DNA from 3 places in the Eubacterium limosum genome. Region 3 is predicted to be linked to each of the others. Evidence: riboswitches for the same ligand, from Rfam matches in the RefSeq annotation. Region 3 holds a riboswitch; each other region holds the start of a gene.
The links. A riboswitch is a leader RNA that binds a small molecule or an ion and turns the genes downstream of it on or off. The one in region 3 is predicted to bind cyclic di-GMP.

Region 1: another riboswitch for cyclic di-GMP. It lies ahead of B2M23_RS20135 (fibronectin type III domain-containing protein); the one in region 3 lies ahead of B2M23_RS03015 (helix-turn-helix domain-containing protein).
Region 2: another riboswitch for cyclic di-GMP. It lies ahead of B2M23_RS05840 (pilin); the one in region 3 lies ahead of B2M23_RS03015 (helix-turn-helix domain-containing protein).

Annotation. Positions count from the first base shown of each region.
Region 1 is NZ_CP019962.1:4,279,666-4,290,153, reverse strand. Features, by position in the region: gene B2M23_RS20160 (phosphate ABC transporter substrate-binding protein) at 1-654, shown strand, start outside; gene pstC (phosphate ABC transporter permease subunit PstC) at 702-1,583, shown strand; gene pstA (phosphate ABC transporter permease PstA) at 1,589-2,794, shown strand; gene pstB (phosphate ABC transporter ATP-binding protein PstB) at 2,806-3,567, shown strand; gene phoU (phosphate signaling complex protein PhoU) at 3,582-4,259, shown strand; cyclic di-GMP riboswitch class I at 4,409-4,496, shown strand; gene B2M23_RS20135 (fibronectin type III domain-containing protein) at 4,627-9,864, shown strand; gene B2M23_RS20130 (hypothetical protein) at 9,875-10,488, shown strand, end outside.
Region 2 is NZ_CP019962.1:1,266,294-1,276,781, reverse strand. Features, by position in the region: gene B2M23_RS05880 (hypothetical protein) at 1-812, opposite strand, end outside; gene B2M23_RS05875 (prepilin-type N-terminal cleavage/methylation domain-containing protein) at 815-1,804, opposite strand; gene B2M23_RS05870 (hypothetical protein) at 2,092-2,892, opposite strand; gene pilM (type IV pilus biogenesis protein PilM) at 2,889-4,436, opposite strand; gene B2M23_RS05860 (type II secretion system F family protein) at 4,454-5,644, opposite strand; gene B2M23_RS05855 (prepilin peptidase) at 5,705-6,478, opposite strand; gene B2M23_RS05850 (type IV pilin protein) at 6,517-6,972, opposite strand; gene B2M23_RS05845 (pilus assembly FimT family protein) at 7,036-7,566, opposite strand; gene B2M23_RS05840 (pilin) at 7,962-8,462, opposite strand; cyclic di-GMP riboswitch class I at 8,643-8,736, opposite strand; gene B2M23_RS05835 (O-antigen ligase family protein) at 9,002-10,282, opposite strand.
Region 3 is NZ_CP019962.1:654,057-664,544, forward strand. Features, by position in the region: gene holB (DNA polymerase III subunit delta') at 1-572, opposite strand, end outside; gene B2M23_RS02990 (hypothetical protein) at 585-848, opposite strand; gene B2M23_RS02995 (dTMP kinase) at 835-1,521, opposite strand; gene B2M23_RS03000 (aminotransferase class I/II-fold pyridoxal phosphate-dependent enzyme) at 1,581-2,993, opposite strand; gene trxA (thioredoxin) at 3,091-3,414, shown strand; gene B2M23_RS03010 (helix-turn-helix domain-containing protein) at 3,631-3,966, shown strand; cyclic di-GMP riboswitch class I at 4,058-4,145, shown strand; gene B2M23_RS03015 (helix-turn-helix domain-containing protein) at 4,235-4,567, shown strand; gene B2M23_RS03020 (LTA synthase family protein) at 4,608-6,611, opposite strand; gene metG (methionine--tRNA ligase) at 6,863-8,809, opposite strand; gene rsmI (16S rRNA (cytidine(1402)-2'-O)-methyltransferase) at 9,430-10,260, opposite strand; gene B2M23_RS03035 (NAD(P)/FAD-dependent oxidoreductase) at 10,275-10,488, opposite strand, start outside.

The sequences.
Region 1 (10,488 bases), 800 kb from region 3:
CTGCATCCGGCGGTAAAATTTACCTACAGCGGCACTGGTTCTTCAGATGGCATTAAAAACGCTGCGAATGGGACATATTCCTTTGGTTGCGCTTCCAGAGAGCTAAAGGAGTCAGAAAAGACAGATCTGACTGAGCTGGTATTTGCCTATGACGGCATCGCAGTGATCGTCAATGACGAAAACTCTGTAGAAGATTTGACCAAAGATCAGATTAAGGCGATTTACACCGGGAAGATTACTAACTGGAAGGAAGTCGGCGGTGAAGACCGCCCCATAGCGGTGGTATCGAGAGAAGACGGCGCCGGAACACGAACCGCGGTGGAAGAGCTTCTGGATTTTACAGAACAGCTGAAGCCCAGCGCTACAGTCAAGGAGGGCAACGGCAATGTCCAGTCCACAGTCTCGGCAAATCCCAATGCCATCGGCTATGTGTCCATTACCTTTGTGGACCGCTCTGTCAAACCACTCAGGGTAGACGGGGTGGAGGCGACCATGGAAAATGTGCTAAATGAAAGCTATGGCCTGTCACGGCCATTTTTAGCGCTTTATAATGAAAAAAACCTCACACCGCAGACCAGAGCTTTTCTTGATTTTATTATGACAGACGAGGGACAGACCATTGTAGAAAAAAATGGCGGAATCAGCGTGAGATAGGATTCTGCTTTTAAAATAAAATTCTTTAAGAAAGTGAGATCATTTACTTGGAAGAAAAGAAACAAACCAAAGTAGGCGAGAAAGTTGTTGAAAAGATTTTTTTACTTTGCGCCCTTGTATCGATCATCAGCGTCGTTACCATTACCATCTATGTATTTGTCAATGGGCTGGAGCCTTTTGTTAACGGCTCTTACTCCTTCTGGAAGTTCATTTCAGGGACAGAATGGCGGCCTGGATCAGATATGTATGGTATTTTTTACATGATTGTCGGCTCAGTTTACGCGACCCTGGGGGCCATTGTCATTGGTGTACCCATCGCGCTGCTGACGGCTGTGTTTATCTCAGAGCTGGCAGGCACACGGATTGGAAAAATAGTCCGGTTTGCCGTTGAGCTGCTGGCTGGTATTCCCTCAGTGCTGTACGGTGTTTTTGGCCTTGGGATCATTGTGCCCTATGTGCTGAAAATTTCGCCTATGGCCCAGGGTGAATCCCTTTTAGCGACGATCATTGTCTTGGCCGTCATGATCCTGCCGACGGTGGTCAGCATCTCTGAAACCTCCATATCCGCGGTCCCTGACGCGTACCGCGAGGGTTCCCTGGCCCTGGGCGCGTCTAAGATCCAGACCATTTTCAAGGTGATTATCCCAGCAGCCAGATCGGGTATTATCACAGGTATTATTTTGGGCATCGGACGGGCGATTGGTGAGACCATGGCGGTTATGCTGGTATGCGGTAATCCTATCGCCGGTATTCCCACCAGCCTCTTTGACCAGATCAGGCCATTAACCACCAATATTGCCCTTGAAATGGGCTATGCTTCTGGGGTACATCAGCAGCTTCTGTTCTCCACCGGTGTGGTTCTGTTTGTATTTATTATGATCATCAATTTTATCGTTAATAAATTTGTCGAATCAAAAATTGGAGGCTGAGGAGCATGAGCAGAAAAGTAAAAGACAATTGCGTAAAGGGAATTATTTACGCTGCCACAGCCATTACTCTTGGTATTTTATTATTTATCATTGGCTTTATCTTTGTAAAAGGGATTGGTATGGTGGACTGGAACTTTATCACCCGCGATTTTAATGATAAGGTCGGCTATCAGATGGCAGAAAAAAAAGAGGTTCCTCTCTCGATCAATGAAGCGGATCTTTTGTCAAAATCGGATTACTATAAAAAGTATGAAACGCCGGATGGCGAGCCGCTTTATATCGAGTCTTTAGGGGCGGCTATTATGAAGGTCGACTATTCAAAGAGAAATGAACAGCACAAACAGGTGGTTTTCAGTTATATCGAAAAAGACTCGAGCTTAAATGCCACGAAGGATACAACGGGTAAGGGCACAGCGGTCAAAACAGATTATGTGCTTGAGAGCGTGGATGGCACCGACGTGACGGATTTATCACTGCAGGAAATCGCCCAGCTGATCGACGATGGCGGCAGTACGCTCAAGCTGAAGGTGGTCAACCCAGGCGGTGGTATTTTCAGCAATATTATCACCACACTGTATATGGTGTTCCTGTCACTGATCATTGCGCTGCCAATCGGTATTTTGGCGGCCATATACATGACCGAATATGCCAAGCCAGGCAGACTGGTCAACGCGATCCGGTTTGCCACAGAGTGTCTCTCGGGTATTCCGTCGATTATCTTTGGTCTCTTTGGGATGGCGTTTTTCGTTGTCGCACTGAAATTTCAGATATCCTTACTGTCAGGCAGTTTAACGGTGGCGATTATTCTGCTTCCGGTTATTATAAGAAGCACGGAAGAAGCCCTTAAAACTGTTCCAATCAGCTATCGTGAAGGTTCACTGGCTCTTGGCGCAACCAAGCTTCAGACAGTGTTTAAAGTAGTGCTGCCTTCGGCGGTTCCTGGTATTGTGACTGCGGTGCTCCTGAGTATTGGCCGGGTAATCGGCGAATCGGCAGCGCTGCTGCTGACGGCGGGGACCGTTGCGCAGATTCCAGGAACGTTGTTTTCACCGGGAAGCACACTGACGGTTCAGGCTTACTATGTGGCTAAGGAAGAGGGAAACATTGAGCTGGCCTGTGCCATTGGCATTGTCATTGTATTGATCGTTATTGTATTGAATATTTTATCGAGGCTGGCAGCAGACAAGCTGGATGTTGCCCATAAGAAATAGACGAGGTTAAAATGGATAAGAAGAAAAAATTTGATGTGAAGGATCTGGATTTATATTACGGCGATTTTCAGGCCCTGAAGAAAATCAATATTGATATTTATGAGAATGAAGTAACTGCTTTTATCGGTCCCTCCGGCTGTGGTAAATCCACATTTTTACGCTGCCTGAACCGTATGAATGATTTAATCGACTCTGTCCGTATTGAGGGGACGCTGAATTTTGACGGCAAAAATATTTATGAAAAAGATACGGATGTTATCCAGCTCAGAACAAAGGTGGGCATGGTTTTTCAGAAGCCTAACCCATTCCCGATGAGTATTTATGACAATATCGCCTATGGTCCAAAATGCCAGGGCTTGAAAGATAAGAAGAAACTTGATAAAATTGTCCATGACAGCCTGGTGAGCGCTGCGCTGTGGGATGAGGTCAGCGACCGTCTGGGCAAGTCGGCACTTGGCCTTTCCGGCGGGCAGCAGCAGCGTCTCTGCATTGCCCGAACCATTGCCATGCAGCCAGAGGTTATTCTGATGGATGAACCAACCTCTGCCCTTGACCCTATTGCCACTTCAAAAATTGAAGACCTGATGGAGGAGCTTAAAAAGGATTATACCATTATTATCGTAACACACTCCATGCAGCAGGCGGCCAGAATCTCAGACAGGACTGCGTTTTTCCTTATGGGAGAAATCATCGAGTATAATGAAACCAACACCATTTTTATGAATCCGGAAGATAAACGTACTGAAGATTACATTACCGGACGATTTGGTTGATAAAGGAGCGAATAATGAGAGAAGTTTATAATGAAGAATTAAAAACCATTAAGAATGAAATTCTGCTGATGTCTTCTCAGGCAGAACGGATGCTGTCCGATTCAATTACAGCGCTGGAAGAACAGAATGTAAAACTGGCCAGAAGTGTTATCAGCCGTGATGATATCGTGGATTTAAAGGAAATTCAGCTTCAACAGATTGTCAGTGAGGTTATTGCAAGACAGCAGCCGGTCGCAGGGGATTTGAGAAGGCTTTCTTCAACCTATAAGATTATTACAAATCTTGAGAGAATCGCGGATTTAGCGGTTAATATCTGCCAAAAAGTGATCTGTCTGCGCAAAGAGGAATACTATAAAAAACTTGATAATATTCCGCAGATGGCAAAGATGGTGGAAGACCAGCTGAAAATGTGTATAGAGGCTTATATTGATGAGGATATCAGCAAAATGGACGATGTGATCCGGTATGAGGATGAAATTGACCGTTTGAACAATACCCTGCACAGTGACTGTATTGCAGAAATCAACAAAAATCCGGAGATGGCTCTTCAGGCCATGAGTTTTTCCTTTATTGGGAGTCATCTGGAGAGAATCGGCGATCATGCCACCAATATTTTTGAAACAGTATATTTTATTGTGACCGGAAATTATATGGATTTTAATGATTTAAACACAATTCCTGAAGACGAGTAAGTTCTAGCTTTTATTTTTGACCAGAGTAGCTTTTTACTCTGGTCTTTTTCTTTTTAATGCAAAATAATCAATGATTCTTGACGCGGAGAATCGTGCCTGTTATAATGAGACATAGTCTATAGTGATTTTAATTTAATAACGTTTTTAAAACGTAAAAAGGGCAAATCTGTTGAAAGGCAGAGACGCAAAACTAAAGGGCCTGAAGCCGGTAAACGGTAATGGCAGCCAGCTGCTACGGAAATCCATCATCATCGGTGGACACCGCACGGCTGCGCCCTTTCGCAGCCGTTTTTTGTTCATACGAGCGTAATGAGATAAGCGGTAAAAGACTGGGAGTACTTATATAAGAGAAGGAAAGGAAAAGAACATGAAAAAATGGTTAGCTTGTTTTATGTCAGTTGTTATGCTGTTTGCGAGCTTTCCGGTATCTATTCTGGCGGAAGAATCAGGACAGGAGCCTGCTGCCCAAATGACAGAGAATGATACCGTGACAGAAAATCAGGAAGAGGGTGAGACAGCGGAAAGTGCGGAGAAGCCATCTTCTGAGGCGGTTGAGTCTCCTGAGCCTCAGCCGGAAAATAAAGAGGCAGGTGTCATCTATGCAGGAGCGTCTGCTGACCTGGTGGGAAATATCGAGGTGGAAATCCACTTTAACCAGCCGAAGACAAAGCTGTCAGAAACAGCAGTCCTGACTCTGGCAGCCAGCGACGGTACGTCCAAGGAAATTCCTTTAAAGGATGTCATCAGTGAAAAAGCCACAACGGATTTTGGCAGCAGGAGCATCCAGTATAAGACACTGCTTTTTGACAGAGATTCCAATGGAGTGGACAGCAGCAACGTTCTTTGCAATGAGCAGGAGCCCGATGCGAAGATTTATTTTGCCAATGTCAATTTTTACAGCCTGCCAATTGGCGACTACACCGTCACAGTCTCTGACAAGGGGATGGTACCAGCCCAGGCGCAGGTAAGCCTCCAGGGCAGCTCCAAGCGTGTCGAATTTATGGGCGGTTCAATTTTAACAGGCGATGTCGACCAAAACGGCAGCATTGACGATGCCGATTACGATGCGGTCATGAAAAGCCTTGGTTCTTCTGAAGCAGACTGTGACCTGAATGGAGATGGAACCGTGGATATTGTCGATCTGGTCTATTTACAGGAAAATATGGGTGTGTCCCATGACTCAGGAAAAGTACAGATCAGTGACACCTCCCCGATTGTAGATCCCGGCAACGTGACTTTCGAAAAAGATAAAACGGATCCTGTGACGATAAAAAGCGGCGATATTGCCCAGCTTTTCAGCACAGCCTCCGATCAGGCAGGCATGGTTCAGTTTGCCAGGGAGGATGGAAGCAGCATTTCAGAGGATACGCCTCTGTTAATTCCGCTTGTAATGAAGGAGCCAGTCGTAGCGACAGAGCTTCGCATTGCCCCAAGTGAACTGGGGCTTGAAAATGCGCCAAAGAGGGGAACCATTGAGGTGACCGATGAATTTGAAGAGATACATAGCTATAAGTTTGACCTTCAGGACAAGGCGGATTATCTCTTTTTAACCGATGAAGCCTCCCCGTCAACCATTGTTGTTGACCTGAAAGGGCAGGTCGCGATTAAAAAGGTTACGATCATTGTAAAAGAAACCAATAAGGCGAGCAGTAATTTGGCGGAAATTTCAAAGGTTGAATTCTTGAATAATACCAAGGATAAGATTGTCGAGCAGGTGACGAGCATCCCGACAAACGTTCAGGTAGCCTCTGGCAATGAAAGCCTGAGTGTCAGCTGGGAAGCACAGAGTAATGTAACAGGCTATGAGGTCAAAATGAGTTATACGGACCCCAAAAGCGGTAAGGCAGAGACTGTACTGACGCCTGTGGATGGAACTTCCCTGACGATCAGTGATCTGACCAACTTTGTGGAGTATAAAATTTCGGTTCAGTCTGTTAACCGATCAGAGGGCGGAAACTGGGAAAGCGGCTTTAGCGCGCCCGTAATAGGAATACCGCTGCCAACCTCAGTGCCTGAGCAGCCAGAGGGGATCACGCTAAAAGGCGGATACCGCCAGATTACAGTTAACTGGGAAAAACAAAAAAATTCTACCGGATATAATGTCTACTACCGTGAAAAGGGAAACGGTGAATACACCAAGGTTGGGGGTTTAGAAAACACCAGCTATGTGATTGAAAACCTTAAGGATCAGGCTGAATATGAGGTTTATCTGACCGGCTATAACGCCATTGGCGAAGGGGCAAAATCATCTGTATATACCTGCGCCACAGAATCCATCGAGCCGCCGGTTACCTCAAATTATAAGCTGATCAACCGTGCCGGTGAGATTAACCAGCCCACTGCCCATATTAAGGACGTCACTTATCCCTATTTAAAGGAAAGTGATTATGAACAGGCCTATGATAAATTTGATATTGTGGACAATGACTATTCCTCGTATTGGAACTATGGGGGCTGGGATGCCGGCGGCTGGTCAGGCAAGCTTCAGGCGCCGGTCGTAGAATTTGACCAGTCCTATGAAATGAATGATATAGTGCTGGTGCGCGGCGAAGGTGAGCCAAGTACTTATAACGCATACATGAAAATCCGCTGGTGGGATGAGGCCGGGCAGGCACACGACCTGAACATCGGAAAAGATTTTGTGGTTCAGGCGAAAAAGAGCACCAATGGAAAAGAATACTACCGTATCCGCATCAATGAAAAGATTAAACCTGTAAAAATTCAGATGAATCCGGCGCTCTACTGGCCAGGCGCTCCGAATGCGCGCTGCCGCATTTCGGAAATAAAATTCTACGCCTATGACAGTCTGGCAGATGAAACAAACGCTCTGTTCGTGGATGATTTACATGTGGAACTGAGGGACAGTGTAACCATGGAGGTTGTGGATAAGCTTATTGAGCGCGCCAATACTCCAGATGCTGTGAGCGGAGAGTTCCATCCGGATAAGGATTCCATCCTTTCAGAGCTCACGCTGGCAAAAGCGATTCTGAGTGAAACCAATATTGATGATACGGTTCTTGTGGACCAGAATGTATCAAACGCCAAAAATGGCAATCTGGGCTTTGCCATGGCGCTGAATGATTTTCAGCCGCTGGGCCTGGCCGCAAAAGCAGGCGATACCATCAATGTTTATGTGGGAACAGAAGGGAGTGTCCTCCCGCAGCTTGTCTATACTCAATACCATCCTGACGTCAAAACAGGCTGGAGCAAGACCGTTAATTTAAAGAAAGGGAAGAATGAAATTACCCTTGAGCAGATTGGCGGCGAAGATAGTGAACGCGGCGGAGCCCTGTATATCCGTTATCCAAACGCCAGCCCATCCGGTAAGGATATCAAGGTAAGAGTGGCGGGAGCAACAAAGATCCCGTACTTGAATTTAACGGGAATTACAGATGAAAATGACTCAAAAGCAGCGATCCAGTCCTATATTAAAGAACTGAAAGATTTTGTCGCCAAAGTGCCGGACATGTATGCCGGTGAAGAATCGAAATATCAATGGGATAAAAAATCCAGCATTTACAACAGTACAGATATTATGACAAACCAGATGCTGCTTTCTGTGCCGGCGACAGCTGTGCTCGAAGCCCTTAACGGCAGCGAAAGCGAACAGATTGAACAGCTTTATCAGAATAGCCTGGCCATGGAACAGCTGATGGACATCACCTATAATTCAAAAGGACTGTCCAGAGATGCGGAGGATGCAAAAGATAAATGGCCTGGTTCCAGAATTAATATCCGGTATACCCGTATGTTTACCGGCGCGTTTATGTATGCTACCGGCCAGCATATCGGCATTGAGTATGGCTCAGTCGGCGGCATGACACACGGACGGCCACATACGAAACAGGCGGATGGAACCATGGGAGGCGGAAACCTCTATGGCTGGGGGATCGCCCATGAAATTGGACATGTGACCGATGAGGGTGACATGGTCTACGGTGAAACCTCCAATAATATTCTGTCTCAGCTTGTAAAAACCTTTGACGAAAAAGCAGAAGCACGGGCCGATTACCCTGGGATTTACCAGAAGGTCACTTCTGGCACAAAGGGCTACGCGAGCAATGTATTCACACAGCTGGGCATGTTCTGGCAGCTGCACCTCGCGTATGATGATACCTACAACAATCTCGATGATCCCGACAGCTTCTATGGCCGCCTGTATCAAAATTACCGAAGAAATACGATGAAGACAGATAAGGATAACCTGTTAATCCGTATGGCGAGTGATACAGCCAAGAAAGACTTAACCGCTTATTTTGAAAAGTGGGGATTGACGCCAAACGAAGAAACCATTGAATATGTGAGCAAGTATCCCAAAGAGGAACGGGCAATCTACTACCTGAACGACGGCGCCAGACACAAACGGATTGAAAAAGCGCCGGCGATGGCTAAGAATACAAAGGTTGAGGCGACTCTGAACCATAAAGTGGAAGATGGGAAGGACTCAAAACAGATTAGTTTCAATTTGGGCGTAAACAAAAGTTCCGAAGCGATTTTAGGCTATGAAATTATCCGAAATGGCGAGGTAGTTGGCTTTACAACAGACAATACCTATACAGACGTGATTTCCTCCATGAACAATCGTGTGCTGAAATACGAGGTGGTCGCTTATGACAATTACCTGAATAAAACCGAAGCTTTGGCGCTCGAACCGATCAAAATCCAGCATGACGGCAGCATCGCGAAGACAAAATGGACCATGGATACAGATATGACTTCGGAAGGCGATGAATATATCGAGGATTGTACGGGCTCAGGTTTAAGCCACCCGGCGCTGGCCAAGCTCTATGACAATGATTATAGCAGTATCTATGAAGGAACTAAGACCACAAACAATCCGCAGATTACCATCAATCTGCATGAAAATATGCCTGTTGTCGGCTTTAAATACACAGCAGCAGTAAAAGATGGAGCCTTTGTGGAGAATACCATCAAAAATTATACCATCCAGGTAAGTGAGGATGGTGTGAAATGGCAGGATGCCGCAAAGGGCAGCTTCGCAATGACCACAGAAAAGCCTGAAGCGACCGTTTACTTTAATGAAAAGGACCAGGAGGGTGCGAACCAGCTGATCACCTACCGGGCAGAGTATGTGCGGATCATAGCAAATGGTGCAGCAGGCGTAAGCGCGGCAGAGTTTGATATTATTGGACCTCCGGGAGATAATGTGGAGCTTGAGCAGAATGGCATAGGACTATTGGAAGAGGATTTCGTCTATGATCCAGACCAGCCGGCCATTAAAGCTGGATCCCTTATCTTTACAGGCAGCTATCGCGGACATCCGGGCTTTAATGCTGTGCTGCTGAAAGATCAGGACGGCAACAATGTTGTCGGTAAGGATAATGAAGCAGCAAGTATCTTTATGGCCAATATACCGGAAAATGGTAATATCGGTGAAATCAGCCAGGGAACCTGGATTTACTGGATTGATAAGGAGCAGCTGGATATGAAGAAGCTTCCGGGGGCGGTTAAGGTTGAGCTATACCGAGTTAATAACATGGAAACAAATGAAGGGCAGCGCCTGACCAGTGATACATTTGACGTAGAATTACCCGATAGCCTGCCGAACATCAGGCTGACCGGCGAACAGATACCAGAGGAATAGGAGAGCAGTAATGAAGCAAAATAAAAAACTGAGAAAAATAGGCATAGGCTGTCTTGCAACCCTCATGGCAATCCTTTTTTCAATGCCAGTCATGGCAGCAGATAACGGACCTGAGCTGTTGGTCACAAAAGGAGAAAGCGCGAATCAGGTTAATCTTACGCTGACGAATCTGGGGGATAAAGCCATTAAAGGCTTTTCCCTTGAATTAAAAATTTCCGGTGACGGAGCAGCCTTTACCGGAACAATCCAGGCAGGCAGTACCCTCAGCACAGAGGACAGCCGTGTGAAAATTATCACAAAAAATGATGGAAAAGAAGCCACGCTGGCCGTTACCCGAAAAGGGCAGCTGCCAGCAGGCAAAATTGACATCGGCACGCTGACAGTTAAGGGAAAAACAGGTGAAAAATACACCATTGAAGCTAGCCATCTTGAAATGGTTGATGTTTCGGATTATCAGAAGAGCACAGTTGAGCTAATCGGACTGGATAAAGATTCCGACGATAATCTGGTTATCGAGCATCAGGATACATCAGATCCTGATCAAAAGCCGGACACCAGGCCAGATAGTCCGGAAAACGGCCAGGACAATGAGAATCCAGACAGCACAGAAAATCTTGCTGCGCC
Region 2 (10,488 bases), 610 kb from region 3:
GTTGATGTTACATTTTGAGCCGTAGTATTTTTAAAAAGCTCATAATCCATTCCATAAATATTGAGAGTTGCGCCTTTTTCTAAATAAATAAAAACCGCTCTTTTTTCAAGGTTGCCGTTTCCCACTATATCCCTGCTAATGGTTAATTTACCTGAAAGTGTTTTTTCTGCTTCCAACTTATAGACTGCCACATCCATTGTGTTATCTGCTACATTCTTTTTTGTTTCATCGTTCACGATACTGCTGTTGTTTCCCACATAAATTTTTCTGCTGTTTTTGTCTCCGCTTAACTGTTCATCATCTTTCAACGTAGTCGCCCATTCTTTCGCTGGCCAGATAATACTTTCCGGCTTTCGGTAAGCATCTAAAATAACTGTCTCTGTTGTGTCGTTTACCGTTGCGGTAGAGGTAATAATGGCATGTCCTTTGGACATGGCAGCTTCTACATTCGCTTCTCCCATACCCTCCGTATTTTCCTGAACAGAGCCACCATCCTTTTCGAGAACATTGTCATATTTCACAAAATAATTCTGCCCGCTCACTTTATTTCCATAGACAAGATTCTTATATAAATCATCATAAAAATTTTTACTTTGATTATTGCCGCTAACATATCCATTCAAGCTATTAAAAACCGAATTAGCTGTAGACAGTGCAGTAAAATAGCTCTGATTAAGATTGTCATTTTTTATACTTCGCCGGTTCATGGACAGGGCAACCCAACCAATGGCGATTCCTAAAAGACCAAAAATCAGGCAAATAACCAACACCCACACCAATGCAGATCCCTGCTTGTTATTTATTGCTTTCATGGCTAGTTATTATCCTTAAATAAATTTGTGACATAATCATACACGATCTGATTTTGATCTAAATAGGACATGTTTTTGATATTGCAGACATCAAAATCTTCTTTTTTCATGCTAAAAAGATCTTTCCCCGCCGTACCTAAATCAATCAGATAATATCCTTTTTCAATGCCTGTCGTTGTCCCGACAGTAACATCATTGGCAAAATAAATTAAAATTTTATTTTTATTAGTGTCCTTAACTGTTTTTATATTGGTTAGTATTAGCTTACTATTGTTTTCTTGTATAATATTACCTTTAACATAAAGAAAATCCAAATCCAATTTCAGGTTTTTTTGTATCTCCGGCATTTTTACCTCAATAGAAGTCGTATCTTTTGTAAAATAGAGCTGACGAATCTGATTAGCACCACCTGCATCTGCATCGGTAAATGGCTGTGTTAAAGTGATTACGCCAATATATGTATCTTTTTTCAATTTATCATAATATTTACCTGTTTTGCTGTCGAGCACTGATCCACCATAACCAACATTGGCATTTTGTTCAGCCGGCACTGTAGGCGCTTCCACTGGTTTTGCTTCTTTTTTGGGTATTTCTGATAGTGTTGGCGTAGTTAGAGCGTCCACGCTATTATCTGGCTGAAACAGTTTCATATCCATATCTGCCTTTTCTGTCGAAGTCGCAATATAAAATGTGCCAGGCACTGCGTATTTTTTAAAAAAGGTTAATATCGTCGCCTTACCATTCTCTGGAATCGTCGTAATCTCAGAATTTTTTAATTCTTCAAGATCATCAAGTGCCAAAGCACCCACCGCGTTTAATTTCCCTGTATTCTCCTGGCTGGCGTTTTTTATTTTCTCACTATTCCCCATAACCTTCAGCGCCCCATTAAACCCAGTAATCAAAATCGTAGCCGCAATCGCAAAAATCGCAAAGGCCACGATCACTTCCAGCAGGGTCATGCCTTTATTGTCGAGCTTCCATTGTTTCTTCATCCATCAACGCTCCTTTCCGGGCTTTTGGATGTTCTGCCCGTGGTGCTGGGCCGGTAAATTTTACCGGCTGTCGTCTCATCGCTTCCCAGGACGTAACTTTTCGTTACCGCCCCGGGCTTTTTCATTTCCTTATCACAAAGCACCCTCAGGTGCGCTCTGATCAAAAAATAAAAACAATGCTAAAATGTCCTCCCGAAATCCCGAAAAGTACCTGGCGCAGTATTTTGGGGACTTTGGGAGGTTTATCAAAGGAGAATGGGGTGTGCCCATCCTCAATTAATAGCTTGTTATTCAGCCGTGTTGGCCGCGGCAGCGCCTTTATCGACCATATACACGTTAAAGGTCACACTGACCGTGTTTGTGCCGGCACGCAGGTTGGCAACCTTATTGCTGCTGCCTGAGCTTGATGCGCTGCTGGTTCCCGGGCTCACGTCAAAAGCGGTGATCTGGATATCGGAGCGGCCATTGACGGTGTCTAACAGGTTCTCAAACTGGCCGATATTTCCCTGGATCGTCATGGTGACGGTCCCGATATAGATGCCGCTGATGGTGGGCTCGGCAGTGGTAGTCGTGCTGTTTTCGTCAGTGGTGGTATTGCCCTGCATCTCGGCCAGGTCTTTCATTTCCTGGGCTTCGGTGGTGGTGTCTGAAGATTCATTGGACTCGGCAGCGTCACTGCCGAAGGTAGCCACCGTAGCAATCTCATTGGCCGTAATAGCGAGATCCTGGGCTTTAAAGCCCTCGTCGACCACCAGGTTGGTGATGAGGTTATCCAGCTCATCGTTGGTCATGCGCTTTTCATAGCCTTCTTTTTTGGCCGAAAGATCGGCTGCGGCTGCGTCCTTGATGGTCTTATTGGCTGGCAGGCTGGCAATGGCCATTTCCATTTTCTGCTGCTTAAACTCGGCCTCACTCCGCTCTTCGGACAGGGCCTGATATTTGTTGATCCCCGGAAAAAACACCAGGTACAGGGCAGCCACGATGAGCAGGGCCATGCCTAAAATATAGAGCAGTCCCTTTTCACGTTTGGTAAACTCGTAATTGATGTTCAGCTTGATGTTAGGCTTTTTAAATTCTGGTTTTTTCATTGCTGCACCACCCCCGGTTTCAGATAGGCCACAACGGAGAAGCCGTAGCTGTCCGGCGTTTTGACGGTTTCGGTATTTGGCGTGGTCACCGTCTGGCCGTTTGGCAATGTGCTTGTGGATGAGCCATTGGCCACCGTGGAGGTGCTGCCTTCGCTCAGGCTGTAGCCCTGGTACTCAATACTGCTGAACAGGCCAGAGCGGTTGAGCTCGCTGACATAGGCCGCTGCCGCAAACTCGTTGGGCGCAGAGGCGGTAATACTCACGCCCCCAGTGGTCCAGTCGTAGCTCAGGGCGCCCACGGTAATGTTATTGCCAAGGTTGAGCACCTGGTAAGCTTTATCGCTGTTGACCACCGGATAGGATTCCATGGCCTTGCGGTTAGTATCCAGAATACTGGTCTGGCTCTGGATGATCTTCAGGGCGCTGTCAAGCTGCTGAGCCTCGCTGTATTCGGACACGTTGGTGGGGTCATTGATGTATTTGTTGGCCTTTTTAAGGGCACGGTCCACATTGTAATTCATGATAGTAAAAAACGTGAAGCCAATGACCATGACCGCCACGACCACCAGTGGCGGAATAGCCCATTTGTTCTTGATGGAAAAGGAGCGCTGGGGCTTGAGCGCTGTCTTGTAGCTCGTCAGCAGATTGACGTCGTTCTTTTTCTCAAAGAAAAGAGACGCGGGATAGAAATAGTCGGACAGGAGAAAATCGTCATCAATGTTGAAATTTTCCTGGATATTCCCGGTGTTCTCCACCGCATGGACCGATACCTCTGTATCGTCCACATAGGCCTGCAGCCGCCGGATCTCGTCTCTTGTCAGCCCAGCATAGTAGGCCTTGTCCAGAATGTACTCGGATTTCTGGCTCTTGTTAAACTGTACCAGTGAGGACAGCTTGGAGGCCATCTCGATGGTAAAAGCCTCGGTACCGCGCTCTGCCATGATTCTGGCCTGGCTGGAGAATGTATACACACCATTTTCGAAAAGGGCGTACATAAGGTTGTTGCCGTCCAGCATGTTGATGGCAAAGGTCTGGCCGTCGTATTCGTTTGTGGCCTCCACATAATTAATGGTGGCGTTCAGGGCAGTGTCGATGCGTCTGAGCTTGATGCCTGCCGTCTCAAAAAGGCGGATGTAGCTTTCCAGCACCTCACGCTCCACGGCACAGCAGAGCATGTTGGTGCCCTGTTTTCCGCGGATACCGCTGTAGTCAATGATCAGATTCTCAAAATTAGTGGCGTCCTCAAACTCGTGGTGGGACAGCTCGGTGAGCTCCTTTGGCGTCATCTTGGGCACAGCCACATTTTTGTTGACGATCAGGCTGGAATTGATGACCAGATTAGTGTTGTGAAAATCAATATCGCCTGCCTCATCGGCCTGGTCGATGGCGTCAAGAAGCATATCCTCGTTGGTGATGACCCCGTTGATCATGGCGCCCGGTCCCATCTCCACGGTCAGGTGCTTTGAAATGGTCAGCTTGCCGCCGCGCACATCCCCCTGGAGTATCTGGATGGCGTCGCTGCCTAAATAGATGGTTGTCTGCATACTCTCTTATTATCCCCCTAACCGATGCTCTGATAAAGTGTGACGATCGGTACCATAACGGACAGCATTACCGTCCCAACGATCACAGCCATGATAATAATCATTACCGGCTCGATGATCGTAACCATTCGCTGTATAGCCATTTCTGAGTCATAATCGTAGGAATCCGCAATGGAATCCAGCATGGTGTCAAGATTCCCGGTTTCCTCACCGATAAAGATGGTGGATACCAGCTTCTTATCCATACCGTCAATGCTGCCAATGGCCTCGGACAGAGTGCTCCCGCTGCGCACCATCTGGGTGGCCGGGCCAAACTGTCCCTCGATATACTTATTGCCCACAATGCTCGCGCTGATGTCCATGGCGTTGATCATGGAAAGACCGCTGGAATACAGCGAACTCAGCGTCCTGGCAAAACGCGCGGTGTATATAATTTTAATAAGCTTGCCTGCCCAGGGCAGATGGACCTTCATCCTGTCAAAGCGCAGCCTGAAGGACGGTGTCCCGAGAAGCGCCCGGAAAGCCACAATACACAAGGCCACCGCAATGAGCAGCCAGTACCAGTTGGTGGTCATGAAGTTGGAAATCCCGATCACCATGACCGTAATCGCTGGCAGTGCTGCGTCCATCCCCTCAAACAAATCAAAGAACTGGGGCAGGATAAAAGTAAACAGCCCGATCACCACCACGACCGTTGCCACTAAGAGCAGGATCGGGTAGATCATGGCGTTTCTTATTTTGGTGTGGAGGCGGTGCTCCTTCTCATAGTACAGCGCCATCTTGTGCGCTGTCTCGGCCATCTGGCCGCTGGACTCGCCCGCCCGGAACATGTTGATGATGAGCTGCGGAAAGGAGCCGCGGCTGTTTTCCATGGCCTCCGACAGGGTGATCCCCTGCTGTACCTCACGGTAAAGGGCTTTGTACACCTTCGCCACATTGGGCTTGATGTTACGCTCCATCATAATGGAAAGCGCGCGGATGACCGTAATCCCCGAGGCCAGCATGTTCTCAATCTCCCTCGAGAAATCCGAAAGCTCCATGTTTTTCATCTTGTAGGCTTTCTTCTCAGCGTCCACTTCACGGCACTCCAGCAGAAATTCATCCTTTTCCCGCAGAGCCTTACGCAGCGTGCTCTCGTCAATGGCGTCCGCCATTCCATTTACTATTTTTGAGTTCATGTTTTTTGCTTTATACTTAAACTTTGGCAAAGTCTCATCGCTCCTTCCAGCCGCTTCATAAGGTTGAAGTCCAGGGTGTCTGCCCTCTCATTAAAGTCCAAAAAAATCCAAATACCAAAAGATGATCTGCATTCCCCACAGCATGGATACCAAAATCCCCGCCGAGAGGTATGGGCCAAAGGCCATATGCTTTTCCCCACTCTTGCGGATAAGCTTGATGACGCCTACAATGCCGCCCAGCACCAGGCCGATAAAGGTCGCCAGCAGGGTACAGGGCCAGCCGAGGAGAAATCCTGCGACTGCCATGAGCTTGACATCCCCGCCGCCAAAGCCGCCGGGAATAACCAGGGATAATACCAGCATGGGCACCGATATGACAAACACACCAATTACCCGGGAAATAAGGCCGGGTTCCAGAAACACAAAATAGCTGGCCGCCGCAGGTATTATCAAGGCGATCACCAGGCCATTGGGGATGGTCATGGTGTCAAAATCTATAAGGGTAACTGCCAGTAAAATGGCCGCTACCGCAAACCCAACCACCGCCTGAAGGCCAAAATCATAATGCCAGGCCATGAGCAGGGCCAGCAGCCCACCGCACAGCTCGGTAAAGAAATACCGCGGCGCGATCTTCGCCCCGCATTTCCGGCATTTTCCCCGCAGCCACAGATAGCTGAGCAGCGGGATATTATCATAAAACGCGATGGGCTTGCCGCAGTTCGGGCAAAAAGACCGGCCCTTGGCGATTGAAATGCCAATGGGCACCCGGTAGACCACCACGTTTAAAAAACTGCCAATCATACAGCCAAAGATAAAGACAAAGGCATACAGCACAAAATATATCAAAGATAAAGAATCATACAAAGCGAAACCTCCAGGACTTATGTGTGAATTCATACATTTTACTTTTGATCATCCTTGGAATAAACAGTTCTCACCTTTCCATCGACAATCACATTTTTTCCTGGTTCAATTATAACATTGATGTTATTTTTAATCATCTCAATTTTATCAATGGTGCCGTCACGGTTGTCGTCCACAATGGTCAGCTTTGTAACCCCCTCATAGACGTTATCCGGCCCCACCAGATCCCGCAGATCATTGGCATCCGGAATGCGGTAAGGGTTTTCCGCTGTCTCGGCGGATTTAAACTCCGTCGCCCGTATCTGGGCCGCCAGATAGATGGTCCTCGCCTCAGCCACCACCGCATCCTTTTTGGCGTCGTCAATAAAGTGGAGGTACCCCGGAATGATGATCACTGCCAGCAGGGCAATGACGACAGTGACAGCGATGAGTTCCATCATGGTGAAGCCGGAGGGGGATTTGATGAGAATTTTAAGTTTGCGGCAAAGGGTCATAGAGGCACCTCTTTTTTTTCAATGGAGAATTGATTAACTTTTCGGGTTTTTGGGATACAAATTTTAAGCTTTTTCTATTTTTGTGACTTCGGCGGAGCCGCCGGGGGTAATCGTCGTAATATAATTTCCAGTGTAATCTTTATATTGTATCTTTACCACCTTTGTTTCCTCCTCTGTTCCTTTTTCCCCCATAAAAACATATAATCTTATCTTCTTACCTATAATTATATCATCCATCATATTCTGCTGATTAGGCATTGAAAAAAAGGAGGTTCCCCATTCAAATTCTTCTTTGTTTTTTAAATCACTATCCAAAAACTTCATTATATTTTCAGTAATTTCAATGAAATTACCATCTTCTACTTTAGCATGATTTTTAAAAAATTCTGTTATTCCAGCTTGTGTAGCAACATATACCTCCCTTGCTTCAGCAAGGGCCGCTTTTTCTTTAGCATTCTCCACAAACCCCAGCATAGCGGGAATGGTAAAGGCTGCTAAGATGGCCAAAATTACGAGCACCACGATCAGTTCAACCAGCGTAAAGCCCTGTTCAGACCTTGCGCTGGCTTTCAGACGCTGTTTAAGATTAATCATTTTGTTTTCCTCTATCCTCAAAACGGATCCCGGACAGGCTTTCTGCAGAGAAAGCCTGTCCCGAAATCCCGAAAACACAATGGCCTCTCTGCTAAAAAGCAATAAAATCCTGTTTTTAAGGCAGAAAAGCATTTAAACCAATTTTAAATGAGTTGATAGTTGATAATAGACAGTGAATCATTCATGTACCAAATCACACAGCGATTTTGATCTAAATCAAATTTGCGCGGCAAATGTTCCAAAACTATCCACTATCCACTATCAACTGTCAACTATAGTTTTGTTTTTTCTTTGGGCAATAAAAAAAGCGCCTGGAAAAATGGGGAAAAAGGCCGGCTGCGGCGCTGCAGACTCGGCCTATGCATTATGCTTTATAACTCTACATCTTTAATTTATTACTTATTATCTACAACATCAGCACTGTTACCAGAAGTAGTTTTATCAATTTTAACTAAGTACTTGGCAGCTGCATCCGTGTAACGCACTCCAGAAACTTGTCCAGCTGTTGTTACCCATACTTTGGAAGTGTTGCCATTATCAATCTTCGCATCAAAACCCTCAGGTTTGCTATCACTTACAGTAACCGTTATATTTCCATTTTCAGGAATATCATTATTGATCAACTCTTCTGCTTTAGTTTCCACAGCTCCTGCATCTTCTGTTGCTACTTTTCCTGTAGATGATTTGGCTGTGATCTCTGATGCAGCGGATTGAGACGCCACATAAACCTCACGTCCTTCAGCCAAAGAAGCTTTCTTCTTCGCATCATTCACAAACCCCAACATCGCCGGAATCGTGAACGCTGCTAAAATCGCCAAAATAACCAATACTACAATCAATTCTACCAAAGTAAAACCCTTCTGGTTTTTCTTCAGCTTATTAATCATCTGAATCATTTACATCTCTCCTTTTATGTTCTCTTGTTTACCTTTAAATATAAACCTTTATTTTAACCGTCCGCGCCATGACGATTATAAACAGAGTGATTGACTGCCCCAGCGTACCTTTTTGTTAAAGGCTACTCAAAAAATAAAAATAGCCGGAAACCATACAGGGGTTTTCGGCCATCTACCGTTTTTGGCATCTGGCTGTCATATCAGGCTGGAGCTCCCGACGTAGACCCTGTAGTTTTGCGCCACGGGCTTTCGCACCGCTTTGCCTTTTGAACAATTCTATTCTACAACTGATTCTGGCATTTGTCAAGAACTATAAAAACCAGTTACTTTTAAATATTCTAAAAGTATCCTGTTATTCATCATTAATACATGTATGCACACTTTCAAAACCATACAAATTTGCTTTTTTCGCTTCTCTTATAGCTATAAGTTATTATAAATGCCATTTCATTTACCACCAGCATTAAAGCGATGGTAAAAACAGCACTATTTGGGTAAAATACTAAATCTTTTTCAAATTATTTTCAATTTTTATTTCCTTAAATCATATTCAAATTTGATTGAATTTCACCACTCAAACGCACTGCGATTCCACAGAATATCCAGAAGACCGGAGCCACGCTTACCACGGAAATATTAAAGCAGGCGGCGGCCATGTAGGCGGCGATGCTGCAGACAAGGGGCACAAGCAGGGGCGAATAACGCCAGTTTTTGAAGCCCTGATACAATGTCGCGCTTTCAAAGGCCAGGTAGCTGAGAACCGCGGGGACGCCGCTGCTCACAGCAATGTGCAGGTATTCGTTGTGGGCCCGGTCGATGACCAGATGGTGACCCGTTACCTGTACAATATCGTTTTCAAAATACTGGCCCATGACCTGCCCCAGGGTTTCAATGCCAAAACCGGTCAGCGGGCGCATTCGGATGAGTTCCAGAGTTTTTGACCAGATAAAAAGCCGGTAGGAGCCGCCCTTTTCCCAGTCATCGCCTTTGAGCATTCTGGACAGATCTGCAAAAACGCTGAAAAATCGCGCGCCAAAGCCGCTGTTCACCAACAGAAAAACAAGGGTTAAAAAGGCAAACACACCGCTCACCACTGCGAAACGGCGCCGATTCTCCTGCTCTCTCAGCAAAAACACCCCCAACAGGGCAAACCCCAGAAAGCTGCCGATCCACGCCCCCCTTGTATTGGTGCACAACAGGCAGAAATATACTAGTCCGCAGGGCAGCAGATAAGCCTTCGATCCTCTGATAAAAGCATAGACAAGAATTGGCAGCGCCAGTGTCAGAAAAGAGCCCAGAAAATTCGGGTTGCCAATGGTGGCGTAGGAGGCGCCTGGCCCGCCGTACATCAGAGGGTCCTGTGGCTGAAAGTCCAAACCAAATTTCTGAAAGATGCCATAAACCGCCACGCAGGATACCCCCGCTGCGTAAAGGCGTACATGCCAGGGCTTAAAGGTATAGAAAAAAGCGCCCAACATCATTAAAAGACCATAAAACAAAATGGCGGAGTAGCTCTCCAGCCGGAAGGACCGCCCCTTGAGCGACAGCATCACATCTGTCGAAAAGGGCAGGGTAACGGTAATACACAAAAGGTACAAAAGCACCAGCTTCACGGGCAAAGGAATTTTCGGCTTCCCGGTAAAATACTCGGTAATGGGTCGCACATACAAGAGCAGCAGCCCAAACACCAGCACCTCGATAGTCATCAGCTTGGGCATATACAGGGTATCCCCAAAGGGCGGCACAATGATCAGCGGCACTGCTCCGGCAATGATGGCCAGCACTGCGGAGACGGTCGTTTTAAGTTCGAGTTTTCGCATCATTTTCCTCAATATCAGTATTTTTTCTTAAGTTGTAGCATATTTTTCCCATAAACACATCCTGAATCGTACACTTGGTCCATCGTCATTCTTTTCTCATAATAACAAGATTACCGGCGACTAACTTAAATGGGGCTGTCTTACTAAACAGAGGCAGACTGACCCCGTTTTAAGTCAATGGATTGTACAAAAAAAGCTGTCCGCGG
Region 3 (10,488 bases):
TAGATGGCCTGATCTACCGCCTCGCCTGGGGCGCAGCCCTTCTGTTTCAAAATCTCACGGATCCCCGCATCTGAGACCGGCTCAAAGCTCAGGACCTGGCAGCGTGAACGGATGGTATTCAGCATTTTTTCCAGATTTTCCGCTGTAATGATGAAAACATTATGGGGCTCCGGCTCCTCCAGCGATTTTAACAGGGCGTTCTGAGCCTCTGGCGTCATTTTATCTCCGCCCTTTATGATGCTGACCCTCAGCTCGCTTTCAAAGGGCTTGACCGGCAGCGTGGCGATGAGCTTACGGACCTGGTCAATTTTAATGGCGCTCTCGCCCTTTCCAGGCTGGGTAATCAAAACATCCGGGTGGTTTCCGTGCTCGATCTTCTCACAGGGAATGCAGGCGCCGCAGGGCTTTTCATCGTCCCGGCACAAAAGAGCCTTTGCGAACTCAAGGGCCATCATGGTCTTGCCAATGCCCTTTTTCCCCACAAAGAGATAGGCGTGGCTCACCTCATGATTGGCAATACTCCCCGCCAGAAGCTTTTTGATCCGCTCCTGTTCAACAACCGCCTTAAACATGCCTGCTCCTCCCTAGTGCCATTCTTCCTCGGCTAGCTCCGAAAAATCTGTTTTCAGCAGCTCTTTTGCTTCCTCAAGGTCTCTGGGGTCTACAAATATCTCAATGTTGGCCGTGGTGAAAGTCCCCATAAAAATACTGCGGATCGGGCCGCCGAAGCCCTTTTCCCGAGAGGTGACCTTAATGCCGTTCGCCTCCAGAAAACTCCGCGTCATGGCAAATTCCATGTCCGAATAGGCTACCTTCAAAAGCGCATAGCGATCCTCAAACCGTTCCACTTGTCATCACCCTCTCATATATTTCTTCGTGTATATCCTCAATGCTGCGGAGCTTTCCCTCCGAGACGCATACAATCTCTGTCCAGTTGTACTTTTCAATAAGCTCAAGGGCGTTCTGATAAGCGTGGATTAGGTGCTCCGGGCTTTTTTCATGTATATCCTTTTCCGCCTCACCCGTAATTTTATTGGCGCGGCCCTCCATCAGCCTGAAGTTGATCTCTGGCGGTATATTCAAAAAGAAAACCGCGTCGGGTACAGGCAGCTCCATCTTATTAAACTCATAATCTGACAGCCAGTCCATAAAGCGGCGGCGCTCTCTGGGATCGCTGATTTTTCCTGCCTGATGGACCATATTCGAGGTGGTATAGCGGTCGGCGATTACAATGCCGCCGTCCTTATAAAAAGCTTCGTAATCCTCCTTGTAGGACGCATAGCGGTCAGCCGCATAAAAGGTCGATGCGATATAAGGGCTGATGCTGTCCGGGTCATTTCCAAAGGCACCGGACAGGTACAGCCGCACCATGGCGGAGGACTCCTTATCGTAACGGGGATAGGAAACCTTCATGACCCGCTGCCCCTCCCTTTTCAGGCGGTCGTAGAGCTTTTCTGTCTGTGTCTGCTTACCGCTGCCGTCAACACCCTCGATGACAATCAGCTGTCCTTTATTTTCCATTGATAAACCTTCTTTTCTCATTTTGTTTCAGGCATTATTATATCATAACGACCCATGCATTAAAACGAAGAATTGAGAATGACCTCAATCATTCCTTCACTGTCTATACCCACAACAGCTTCGCCATTTCTCTGCCGTCTCAACAGCTCTGCGACAGTTTCCTCTGTTACCAGGCTCCCTGGCAGCAGCACTGGTATTCCCGGAGGATATGGAATAACAAAGCCTGCCGCCGCTCTGCCAACAGCGTCCTCCAGAGGCATTCTCCCAGTTTCCATATTGTAGAGCGCCTGCCAAAGGGGATATTTCTCCTCGTGCTTCCAAAGACTGACAAATTCGACCTTTGGTGGCTCTGTGGCCTCTGGGCATTCTCTGTTCATATCGGCCACTGCTGCCATCAGCCGGTCCAGTTCGTCAACGGTAGTACCGATTCCTGTCATGGCCAGCACATAATTAAAACCAGACATCTCACACTGGATGTTAAACTCTGCAAGCAGCCGCCTTTCAGCAGCCGTGCCCCGGCCGTCCTTTACCATCAGCAGCCATTTGCTTTTATCATAGAGCTGTCCTTCTCCCGGAGTGTACAGGACAATGCAGTCGCCTGCTCCTGCCTGTTTCTGATAATAATCCCAACGCTCTGCGATTGCCTGAAAAACGGCTTCTCCCTTTTCACAGGCTTCATCCACAGCGTTTTCCACACTCATCATCAAAAGATAGCTGGGGCTTGAGGACTGAAGCATGGCCAGAAACTTTTTAACACGGCGCCTTTCCACCAATGGTCCCTGCATATGCAGCAGGGAGCTCTGGGTAAAAGCGCCCAAAAGTTTGTGCGTGCTCTGGATAACAATATCTGCCCCGCAGGTTACCGCGTCCGGCGGCAGTGCAGCACAAAATTTCAGATGTGCTCCGTGAGCCTCGTCCACGATCAGCACCTTTCCCCTTTTGTGAAGCAGCTCCGCAATGGCGGCCACATCACTGACAGTGCCGTAATAGGTGGGATTGACCAGGATCATCCCCTTTACCTCTGGATGCTCTGTCAGTTTTTTTTCTACCTGCTCCGGGGTAATGCATTTTCCAAAGCCCAGCCGAGTATCGTATTCCGGTTCAAAATAAATGCCCTTTACCCTGCCCAATGCCAACCCCGCATAAACAGAACGGTGGCAGTTCAGCGGCACCAGAAGGCTGTCGCCTTCCCTGCAAACGCCCATAACAGCACTCTGTATGCCGGCTGTGCTGCCACCCACCAGAATACAGGCCTCCTCTGATCCATAAGCTTCTGCCAGCTTTTCCTGAACCCTTAAAAGAATATCGGAGGGATCGTGCAGATTATCCGCCCCAGGCACTTCTGTTGTATCCAGGGTTGCCCAGTTCTCATTATCAAAGCAAATTTTTCCCTTGTGCCCCGGCATATGGAACCGCAAAGCCCCTCTGTCACTCAGTTCTTGTAATCTTGTATATAAAAGTCGTTTTTTCATGGATTTATTTTATCATAAAATCTGGATTTTTCCCCTTTATTTTTAGATAGATTATTGATATGATAATCACTGTAAAAAAATTCAAGGAGTGAAAAAGATGGCAAATATCATCTCTGTCGATATGACTAACTTTGAAGCGGAAGTGCTAAACTATACGGAAGGCCCTGTTATGGTCGATTTTTGGGCTGAATGGTGTGGTCCCTGCAAGGCTCTTCTTCCGATCATCGAAGAAATCGCCGGCGAAGTCCCTGCAACCGCTAAGATCTGTAAGCTGAACGTGGATGAAAACACCGATCTGGCCAGACAGTTTCATGTCATGAGCATCCCGACTTGTGTATTCTTAAAGGACGGCAGTGAAGTCGAACGTTTCGTAGGAAGCCGCGACAAGCAGGAATACATTGATACCCTAAAAAATTTATAAGTTTTTTCAGACTGTGCTCCGGGCATGGTCTTTTTTTATCGAACTACTTTTTATTATATTTTCTCTTACAATACAAGACGTTTCTCTTTTTATTCCATTTTTATAACTATTATTTCGAAAATCCTTGAACCTTTTTTGAAAATATGTTACTATGAAAATTGTTTATAGCTTCCTTATTTTCAATCCTATCTGTCAAACACTCGGGAGGAACTCCAGATGAACAGTAAATACCTCGGGCAGCGGCTTCGCCAGTTTCGAAAAGACGCCCATCTTACACAAAACCAGCTGGCTAAAAAGGCCGGTATCACCCCCACTTATCTCAGTATCATTGAAAGGGGCGCGCAACTGCCCCGGCTGGAAACCTTTATCAATCTTGCCAATGTCTTGTCCGTTTCCGCCGACGACCTTCTGATGGAGGATCAAACGGAGTCTTGGAAAGATTTGTATCCCTCTTTCTGTATTCCGTCTGACAATCTAACGGACGAACAGCTTGCATTAGTTCAGGATATGGTCAAGCTAATGTGCGACCATTTCAAAACAACAAATGACTAAATTATTTGTTTAAATTCTTGAACAAAACTATAATTGAATATTGACTTCATTCGCATTGTGAGTTATAGTAAATAATATACATCCGAATCATTTTGAAATAGGGCAAAACTATTGAAAGGTAGTGACGCAAAGCCAAGGGTCTAATTCATCTCCAGATGAAACGACAGCCGGTTGCTCGGGTATTAAACTTACTGAATGCAATCTCCCTGCCTTGGTTTATGCCGGGGTCTTTTTATTGCCCCAATCTCACGCAGAGGAGTTAATCACAATGGATAATAAAGTTATTGGCAGGCATATTCGTGAAGCCCGTCTTGATAAAAAACTGACGCAATACCAGCTCGCGGAACGTGTTCATATTACACCGAATTATCTGAGCATGCTGGAACGCGGCACCCATCTGCCCAAACTTGAAACGCTCATCACCATTTCCGAAGCACTGGAGGTTCCTGTCAGCGCACTTCTTACCGATTTCCCCGTCGAGTCCTTTACCAGCCGGATTCACTTTCTGTCCACTGCAATGGAAGGGCTTGATGACGAGCAGTCCAAAATCGTGTGCGATGTCATCAAGGTGATGACTGACGGCTTTAAATTGAAAAAATAAATAAAAATCCCCGGATCAAATGATCCGGGGATTTTTTTAGTTAAAAGTCTGAAGCCGGGTAAAACAAATCGTTTCGCCGCCTCGCCGTATCCAGCATGTTATTGTAGAGTATCTGCTGGTATTCCAGGACCTCACGGTCATGGATAGTTGGATCGCCCCTTCTGAAGTACTGCCCCTCATTGTCAATGACCCCTACTTTATTGATGACCGGCAGGGTTTCGGACAGCTTCATTAAATAATTGTTGTAGGGTGTGCCCTGGATACCCGCCTGCGCAAGCAGCAGGCTGGAAAGGTAGTTTACACTCAGCTTATCCACCTGAGCTTCTGGGATGTCATAGTTTGCCCAGATGACAAAGGGCGTAACGTAACGCCTCTGCAGTTCCTCCAGGCTCCACTGGTCCAGGGGCTTCTGCATGAGTTCTTCATAAAAAGCCTGCTCAATATACGCCTGATGATCGCCAAACATGACCACCAGTGTGGGCTCATCCTGACCGCTGAAATAGTCGATCAGATTTTTGAACGCCGCGTCGGAGCTGCGCATCAGCGATAAGTACTGCTCGGTTTCAGGATAGCTTCCCTCCATCCCCTCCAGAAGCACGGGCTCCAGATCATCGGCATTCAGCTGGTAGCCAGCATGGTTCTGGATGGTCACATCAAAGACAAAAAGAGGATTGTCGCCTTTGTTTTCATAAAGCTCGATGACCTTGTCATAAGTGGCCGCATCGCTGACCCATTTTTCTCTGAGCGTCTGAGATTCCAAAAATTCTTCTTCTGAGAAAAACTGCTGAAAGCCAAAATTCGGATAAACCTTGTCACGGTTCCAGGCGTTCCGCTCTCCAGGATGGATGGCGTAGCTGCTGTAGCCTTCATAGTTCAGTGTTGACGTGAGTCCGGGGGCCGGACCCTTGATATAAAGCTGATAGGGCCTCGCATTTTCTGGCAGATAAGCCGTGGTGTTCCCTGTCAGAAAAGCGTATTCGGAGTCACAGGTGCCTCCGCCGAAAACTGACACATAGAGATTCCCTTTAATGGTATTTTCCTGCAGGCTGTCAATGAAGGGCATGTAGTCAATATTGGTTGAAAAATCCCCCACGGCCCGCAGGTCACTGAAGGACTCATTCATAATGGCAATAATATTAGGCTTATGACTGTTTTTCATCCCGGGACCAACAGCGGCTTTTTCCGTTGTTCCGCCCCGGCCGACAGCCCCTGTAGTCATGGGCTGCTGCACGTTTTTGATACTCTCGCCCAGAAAGGCCAGATCATATCCTTCCGGCTCCCTGACATGTGAGAGCTTAGCATTGACCGTAAAGGTATAAGGGTAGCCGTTAACCGGCATGTCCCAGGCATAGTAATACCGCTCCACATTGGTCTCAAAAAATAACCCAAAGGTGATGGTCAGGGCTGCAAAGGCCATCAGGCGCAGCTTACGGCTTTTATATTTATCCCGAACGCGTCTGTTTGCTTTAAAGGCCCAAAGCAGCAGTGCCGCCAGAACCAGCGTTGCAAGCAGAATCGTGCCGCTGAGCTCAAAATGGTAGGCCGAAGCGACCTGAAGTCCTGTCTTCGCTGAAAACAGATCCGTATAGAGCAGCGTATCTCCTCTGAACAGACGGACAAAGTAGCCTGCCAATCCAAAAATATACAGAAGAACTCCCCCACCCATCAAGGATGCTCTCATCCGTCCTGTTAAAATATATAAAAAAACATAGACTGCCATACAGCAGGCCAGGTTTAAAAATAAACGAATTCCCTCTGTATCAAAGGGCGCTTCCTGAAAGATCTGGAAGATGGTATAAGAAAAGGCAGAGATCAGGACAAGCAGCAGCATATTCCACAGAGCTGCTGCACGCTCCCTGCACTCTATATTTGAAAAGATCGCCAGGCCGATCATAAAAATGCACAGCCCCGCTGTGTTCAGGTAACGTTCATCAAATCCCATCATCTGGTAACAAAGCGCCAGACTCAGGCTCAGCACTGCCACTGTCGCCAGCGCTGCCAATATTCTTTTTTTACTCGTTGTTAAATTGATTACAGAATCCAAAAAAACCTCCTGTTCTCTGAAGATGATAATACCTTCGGATTTCTCCGTGTTTCACACTCCCGAAATCCGAAAAACATTCGAAATCCGCTCATTTTTCTGCAAAAAACGGCTGCTTTCTCATGTTTGGCGAGTCCAAAAGCCCTGTTTTTTCACGCGAACGTGAAACACATGCTCTTTTGACCCTTATATCATATTATATCATTAAACAGGCGGTTTTGTGTTATTTTCAATACAAATTAAGTTTTATCCTTTTAGCTTACCTTGCCGCCGGCTGGAATCACATCGCCGTCAACGGTCAGAATACTCAGCTTTTTCCCCTTAACAGCGGAAAGAATCATCCCGTTGGATTCCAGTCCCCGCAGCATAACCGGCTTCAGATTTGTGCAGACAATGACCTTTTTGCCCACGAGGTCTTCAGGCTTATAGTATTTAGCGATTCCGGAGATAATCTGTCGCTTTTCTGTTCCCAGATCCAGTTGGAACACCAGAAGGCGGTCTGCGTCAGGGTGCTGTTCACAGGAGATGACCTCTGCGACTTTCATCTCAACCTTGGCAAAATCATCGATGGTGATCAAACCTTCCGGCACCTCGGTTTTTTCTTCCTTCTTGGCCTGTTTTTCCTTTTTAGGCTGCTGCTTCTGCTCTGGTTTTTCCTTCTTCACTTCAATTCTCGGAAAGATCGGTTCACAGCGCTCTACCTGGATGCCGTCCGGGTATTTTCCAAAGGACTGGATACTTTCCCAGGTCCTGAGTTCGTCCGGTACCTTGAGTTCATCGGCAATCTTAACGCCGGTATCGGGCATTGCAGAGCTTACGAGTACAGAAATTATTCTGAGCGACTCTGTCAGGTTATACATCACCATTGCCAGACGGGCTTTCTTTTCAGGATCTTTGATCAAAACCCATGGCTGTGTCTCATCAATGTATTTATTGGTACGGGAAACCAGCTTCCAGATCGCTTCCAGCGCGCGGCTGAAATCCAGCTTATTCATATAATCTTCCACAATGCCTGGGGTTTCCTCTGCCAGAGCAATGAGATCGGCGTCAAAATCACCGCTTTCACGCTCAGCCGGAATCACACCATCGAAGTATTTCACGGTCATGGCCACAGTCCGGCTCAGGAGATTACCCAGGTCATTGGCCAGATCAGAATTGATGTGGCTGACCAGCAGATCTTCGTTATAAATACCGTCTGCACCATAGGTCATTTCACGCAGCACATGATAGCGCAGGGCATCAACACCGTATTTTTGGGCCAGCTCTACCGGGTCGACTACATTCCCCACAGATTTGGACATTTTTCCACCCTTTAGCAGAATCCAGCCGTGGCCGTATACGTGTTCTGGCAGCGGAAGATCCAGTGCCATTAGAATAATCGGCCAATAGATGGTATGAAAGCGGATGATGTCCTTACCGACCAGATGCACATTCGCCGGCCAGTATTGATCCATGAGCTGCGGCTTGTCATTCATATAGCCAAGTGCCGAGATATAGTTCGGCAGGGCGTCGATCCAGACATACACCACATGCCCCGGGTCAAAGGTTACCGGAACGCCCCAGCTAAAGGAGGTTCTGGAAACACAGAGATCCTGAAGTCCGGGCTTGATGAAATTGTTGATCATTTCATTCTTCCGGGATTCCGGCTGAATAAAATCCGGATGGTCTTCAATATACTGCAACAAGCGGTCTGCGTATTTTGACATTTTAAAGAAATAAGCTTCTTCGGAGGCTTTTTCTACCGGACGTCCGCAATCCGGGCAGTTTCCGTCCACCAGCTGGCTTTCTGTCCAGAAGGATTCGCAGGGCGTGCAGTACCAGCCTTCATATTTTCCTTTGTAAATATCGCCCTGGTCATAGAGCTTTTTGAAAATCTGCTGGATAGTTTTCTCGTGTTCCGGATCTGTGGTACGGATAAACTGGTCATAGTTGATGTTCATCAGCTTCCACAGCTCCTTAATTCTTCCCACCACGTCATCCACATAGGCCTGTGGGGTAACGCCCTTTTCCTCAGCAACCTTCTGAATCTTCTGGCCGTGCTCATCTGTACCGGTCAGAAAATAGGTATCGTAGCCCGTCAGCTTTTTAAAACGGGTCAGGGTATCAGCGGCTACAGTGGTGTAGGTATGGCCGATGTGTAAATCCCCGCTTGGATAGTAAATCGGGGTTGTGACATAAAAAGTTTTCTTTTCTTCCATCATATTTCCTCCTTAAAAATTTCTAAAAATAAAGAGAGCCTCTCCATATAAGGACGAAGCTCTCGTGTTACCACCTTACTTTCCGCCTGTCTCACGGCAGACGGCTCAGCTAATAAACCGGCAGGGTTTATTATTTGTTTTTAACGCTTTCCGCGGCCCTGGCTTAGGCTTCCACCCTCACCAAAGCTTGCTCCGAGGCCATCTTCCATTCTTTGTCCACAGCCGGCTTTCACCTTTCCCGGTTCTCTGTATGCTTTCTCCGAATGTACTCTTCTCTTCATCGCAGTTCATATTCAATTTATTACTATACTATTATATCCAAATATTTTTAAAATGCAAGCCCTTTTACAATAATGGAAAAAACCTAAGAGACGAAGCCTTTTACCTAAGAAAGAAAAAAGTGTCCTGCGGGTACTGATCACTCACCTGTATCTTCTTTATGAATGTTAATCTTTGATCTCGAAAGTGTCCGGCTGTTCCACGATTCCGGACCGTTTACCACAGCGCCTGGACCTTTTTTCTTATCTGGATAAAAGGCGCAGTTTCGGATTGTTCCTCTTCTTTGACCGCCTGCAGCGGCCGCAGATTTGTACTATAATTTTCCATTCTCAATTGTTTTCAAATTACCGTTTGATCAGGTTGTAGATATCCCGCTTGCTCACGCCCCGGTCTCTGGCTACCTGCTTCATGGCTTCCTTTTCGCCCATACCCTGGTCTTTGTAGTGGGCCACATGATCTTCCAGAGAAAGGGCCGCCAAATCCTGACAGCCTGCCGGAAGCCCGTCGCCGCCTTCAATGACCAGCACAAACTCACCCTTAGGTGGATTTTCAGAATACCAGTCCAGATGCTCCTGAACGGTGCCCATTCGGGTCTCTTCATATTTTTTTGTTATTTCCCTGGAAATACTCATTTTTCGGTCCGGAATGACCTGAACCATGGCTTCCAGTGTTTTCACCAGTCTGTGGGGCGTTTCATAGAGAATAACCGTATTTTCAGAGACGGCTATTTTCTCAAGCCCCTCACGGATCTCTTTATTTCGCTTTCCTAAAAAACCCATAAAGGTAAAGGCCCGGGCATCAATGCCTGAGAGCACAAGTGCACAAAGCCCAGCGTTTGGTCCGGGCACCACCTCCACCGGGATTCCGGCTTCATTGCACCGACTGACAATGACCGAGCCCGGGTCAGAGATAATGGGCATTCCCGCATCGCTGACCAGGGCAATATTTTTACCCTCTGTCAAAAACTCCAGCAGCTTTTCACTGCCGCTCTGCTCATTATGCTGATGATAGGCCAGCAGATGCTTCTTAATCTCAAAATGATTGAGCAGCTTGACCGTATGGCGGGTATCCTCCGCGGCGATCACGTCCACTTCCTCCAAAACCCTGAGAGCCCTCAGCGTAATATCCTCAAGATTACCGATGGGTGTTCCGACAATGTATAGTTTACCCGGCATGTCATTCTCCATTTTTAATCAAACAAATTTCGCGCCACATAGACGCCGTTGACAGACGCCTGCATCAGACCACGGGTAATTCCAGCGCCGTCGCCCAGCACGTACAGGTTTTTAATATTGGTCTGAAAATGTTCATCCACAGCCACCTTGTTAGAGTAGAATTTGACCTCTACCCCGTAAAGCAGGGTCTCATCGCTGGCCAGACCCGGCGATACATGGTCCAGCGCC